Regions from separate parts of the Paenibacillus sp. Cedars genome, predicted to be linked through region 2. Evidence: predicted binding sites of a transcription regulator. Region 2 holds the regulator's gene; the other holds the start of a gene.
The links. Region 2 encodes CtsR, which represses protease genes until heat stress. Its sites were predicted from a motif close to ATGGTCAATAAAGGTCAAACA; they were not measured.
Positions count from the first base shown of each region.

Region 1: the regulator CtsR is predicted to act here: its motif matches at 1,369-1,389, upstream of clpP (ATP-dependent Clp endopeptidase proteolytic subunit ClpP).

Region 1 is NZ_CP020866.1:5,693,318-5,695,721, reverse strand. Features, by position in the region: gene B9D94_RS27425 (PdaC/SigV domain-containing protein) at 1-27, shown strand, start outside; gene clpP (ATP-dependent Clp endopeptidase proteolytic subunit ClpP) at 697-1,293, opposite strand; tRNA gene B9D94_RS27415 (tRNA-Arg) at 1,454-1,528, opposite strand; gene B9D94_RS27410 (sugar-binding transcriptional regulator) at 1,899-2,404, shown strand, end outside.
Region 2 is NZ_CP020866.1:155,648-158,051, forward strand. Features, by position in the region: gene B9D94_RS02120 (GntR family transcriptional regulator) at 1-610, shown strand, start outside; gene B9D94_RS02125 (CtsR family transcriptional regulator) at 964-1,425, shown strand; gene B9D94_RS02130 (protein-arginine kinase activator protein McsA) at 1,449-1,973, shown strand; gene B9D94_RS02135 (protein-arginine kinase McsB) at 2,012-2,404, shown strand, end outside.

The DNA of each region.
Region 1 (2,404 bases), 880 kb from region 2:
GAGTTCAAGCTGAAGGAATGGAAGTAAGACTCGATCAATCAGTTTGTATTAGCTGAAATCATTTTTAATACTATAGCTTGTTTAGATACATGATGTTGTCCTGATTTAACACTGTGCTGGAACTAGTTGCGAAAAATCCCTTGATAACGGGCGTGGAGCATCCTCCCGCTCCTTATGCTCAGGGGATTTTTGTGTTTATCGAGAGGCTTGCCTCGATGGTGACTTATATGGTTTGTACACCGTGCGCACTGCTCCCTGTGAGCACGGTGCATGGTCCGGGGGAAAATGCCATAAGTCGCCCTATGCGATATCGGATGCCACCCGTTTATGGACGCAGAGAGTGAGGGGAGCACATTAGGCTGTGCGCAACCAATTACCCTTGCAAGATACCCTACATAGGTTTTCCTCTATTCCCCTCCCCACAAGTTAAGGCAGGTCTTTTAGGAGGGGGATGCTCTTACCTTCTTTATGTCTTATTGAAAAGAGTCGTACCGAAGTGAGAGTATCCTCGGAGGAGCATCGCGTTCGCCTTTGAAATCGGGAAACCTCCTTATCTGTTCATTCATGTTTCCCGATTTCAACAGCGACCGGAGGGGATACTCTCACGATTTAGTACTCGAAGTCTTCAATGAATAATCCAGAGGATAAGAAAGGGCAGGCACCGGATAACGGCGCCTGCCCTTTGCTTGCATTCTTTTATAGTCCCTGCGGTGGTGTATTTTCCAGTACTTGATCGATAAGACCATATTCCTTGGCTTCATCAGCCGTCATGAAGTAGTCACGATCGGTATCCTTCTCAATGCGTTCCAGCGGTTGGCCGGTACGATCGGACAGGATGCGGTTCAGCTTGTCGCGCATCTTGAGGATGCGGCGAGCACGGATCTCGATATCCGTGGCCTGACCTTGTGCGCCGCCGAGCGGCTGGTGAATCATGATCTCGCTGTTAGGCAGACCATAACGTTTGCCTTTAGCGCCTGCATTCAGCAGGAATGCGCCCATGGAAGCAGCCATGCCGACACAGATCGTCGAAACGTCCGGCTTGATGAACTGCATCGTATCGAATATCGCCATACCTGCGGTAATGGAACCGCCTGGGCTGTTGATGTAAAGATGAATATCCTTCTCGGGATCCTCAGCCGACAAGAACAGCATTTGGGCAATGATGGAATTGGCGACCACGTCATTTACGTCGGAGCCGAGGAAGATAATGCGGTCTTTCAGCAATCTGGAATAGATGTCGTACGCCCGCTCACCGCGGTTGCTTTGTTCAACGACCATAGGTATAAAACTCACGTGGAAAACCTCCTCTTAAGTACCTCATATAAATACTGTTACCGTATTACCCACATGATAAACAATTTAAATCAAAAAGTCAAAGAAAGTCAAACTATTGGGTAAAAAAAAGAGCCGTCATGGGCACTTTGGGGTAATCAGTATATAGAAAAAGTAAAAATGGCGCGCCCGCGAGGAATCGAACCTCGATCTCAGGCTCCGGAGGCCTACGTCATATCCATTGGACCACGGGCGCATAATAAAAAGGTCTATCGACGTACATTCAAAGAAGACAGACCGCGTTTAGCGGTAGATTTTCTTGCGATATCAGGAAGCACACTCTGCGATGTATATACTTTCTGATATCTAAAAAATTAGCAACGAAGTTGATTATACCGCATCTATTTCGAAAATACAATAGCGGACAAAACTTTGTTCCTACTATATAGACAAGCTTGCATTTGGCCATAATGTATAAGAATGGCTGGGGCAGAGAAATATACTTTCGGACACTTGCAACGGGCGTGATTATTGGTTAGAATAAAGGTGGGACTCAAAAAGTTTAACTGGGACATTTTACGGCCCGATAGAGGAGAGCCGAGACGAAGTTTGCAGGAGTGGAATGCATGCGTAACCTATTAGAAATACAAGAGCAACTTCTGCCGGATCTGATGAACACTCTTAAACGAAGGTATTCCATCCTTCATCAGATCAAGTTGTCCGGAATGGTTGGCCGAAGAACGCTGGCTTCATCACTCTCGATGACCGAGCGTGTCCTCAGGGCAGAGACTGATCTTCTGAAAGCGCAGGGGCTGATCGAGATTGAGACGCTTGGCATGCGAATCAGCAGTGCAGGATTATGCTTGGTTGAGGAACTTGAACCGGTCATGAATGAGTTGTTCGGACTGGTTGAACTGGAAGAGAAGATCCGTCAGGCTTATGGGCTTCGTAAAGTGGTCATTATTCCCGGTGACAGTGAGTCATCTCCGGAAGTCAAACGTGAGCTTGGCCGGGCCGGCGCAAGGACGCTGCTTAGTTTTGTGGAGGATGGAGATACAATCGCCGTAACAGGCGGCTCTACACTCGCTGAAGTGGCGGAGCAGATGTCATCATTGCCTGGTGGCGGACCGCT
Region 2 (2,404 bases):
GCCGCAGCTGGAGCAGGAATTCAATGTCAGCAAAATGACAGTTCGTAATGCCATCCAGGAGCTGTATCAGGAGGGATATGTAGAGAAACGGAGCGGAGTGGGAACGATTGTGACCCGGAACACCTCCTTTTCCAAACTTTCCAAGGGCAAGCTGTTTACGGAGATTTTGGTTGAAGAAGGACACCAGATTCGGAAGCGCCACCTGAAGACGGAATGGGTGCATAACGAGCCGGATAGTGAATTATACTTGAAATTCGGCGAACGGTGCCTGCTTATTGAACGGTTGTATTTGCTCGACGGGAACCCTTATATTTACTATACACATTATGTGTCAGCTCAAGTGGATATGGGGGAGGAGTTCGATTCCAACGAACTGCTATCCCTGTATGACCGTATCGAGGAGAGTCAAATTACGTTGGAGAATTTCCGGGATCGCTTTCTGGCGACCGTAGCCGATGATGAGATTGCACCACTGCTTGAAGTAAGTGCAGGCGCACCGCTGCTCAAGCGGTTGAGATCCTCGTACGACGGAGCGGGCAGCATGATTGAATACAGTATCGGTTATTATAATACGGAATTACAGCATTATTTGATTAGTTATGATGTTTGATGGCGTGAATTTATAGATGGTGATGAAGAAGTGGCCCTTAAACCGGTGTTTATCGGAAATGGAGGCTGCTTCTTTTTTTTGCCGCCATATTGAATGGATCTTCAGAAAAAGGCTATAAGGGTTCGAATTAGTGGGTACAATAAGAATAAATGGACTGCAGGATGAATTCGCTAAGACCCTCTTGGCAAAATGAAAAAATGTGCTATAATGAGATTAAAGTCAAAGAAAGTCAAAGTCAACGAGAGGGTTCGCTGATTTTGATTATGGTTAAACCAAGTATAAGCAAGGCTCTGTGCGGACGTGTAAGATCACTATCCGTCTTAACGTTTCAAACAGTGGAGGGTGAACAGACCATGCGTAATATCTCTGATATTATCGAACAATACCTGAAGAGCATACTGCAGGAAAGTCCGGAAGGCACCGTTGAAATTCAGCGTAACGATCTGGCAGAGCAATTTTCTTGCGTTCCTTCCCAGATTAATTACGTCATCAGTACACGGTTTACCTTGGAGAAGGGCTTTCTCGTGGAAAGCAAGCGCGGCGGAGGCGGTTACATACGCATCCAGCGTATTGAGCTTCCTCAGCATACTGCACTCCAGCAGCATCTTCATCATACAATCGGCAGCATGATTGATCAGACGGTAGCGGAAGGGCTGATCTATCAGCTGGAGGAATCCCGGTTTTTGACGAGGCGGGAGGCCAGTCTGATGCGGGCCGCCATTTCAAGGGAATGCCTGAATGTGAAGCTTCCTTATCGGGATGAGCTGCGTGCAAGGATTATGAAGGCGATGCTTATTTCTTTATTAGGTAAGTGAGTCTGTGTAAGGAGGCATTGGATATGGTATGCCAAGAATGCGGTAAACGGCCAGCGACACTTCATTTCACCAAAATTGTGAACGGGGAAAAAACAGAGTTTCATTTTTGCGAAACTTGTGCCCGCGAAAAAGGGGAATTGATCCCCGGTACGTCGAATGGTTTTTCTATACACAGTTTGCTGTCGGGTCTCCTGGATCTGGATCCTTCAGGCAAGGGCCAGACTCCCGGTGCCAAAATGGCTCAGACGCTGCAATGTGAAGAATGCGGTATGACGTATTCGCAGTTCAGCAAGCTTGGCCGATTCGGCTGCAGCTCGTGTTATAAATATTTCTCGGATCGATTGGATCCGTTGTTCAAGCGAGTCCATGGCGGTACATCCCATGTTGGCAAGGTGCCGAAGCGCACAGGGGGGCGTATTCAGATCAAACGCCAAATCGACGAGCTTAAGAAAGAGCTTCAATTCCGGATTGTGCAGGAGGAGTTCGAAACCGCCGCCGAGATCCGGGACCAGATCCGTGAGCTGGAGAAGAATATCGCTCAGGGATAAGATCTAATGAGTATGCACTTTAGTAGGAGGAATGCGTGATGTCTAATCTCCGGTTTACCGATACGGCGCTCAGCGAGTGGATGCGCGGAACCGGTCAGGATTCCGACATTGTCATCAGCACCCGTGTCAGGGTGGCGCGCAATCTGCAGCATCTTCCTTTCCCGCTGCTGGCAACGGATCAGCAGTCAGGAGAAGTGCTAGAGCGCCTGACCCGTGTGTTAAATGATAAGGAAGATTTGCAGGATTTTGGGGATTTGCATGTAATTAAATTAAGTGAGATTGATGAGCTGGATAAGAAGGTTCTCGTTGAGAAGCATCTGATCAGTCCCAATCTGGCGAACGAATCCCGGAATGGTGCAGTCATCCTTACCGAAGATGAGTCCGTCAGCATTATGATCAATGAAGAGGATCATCTACGCATACAGTGCTTA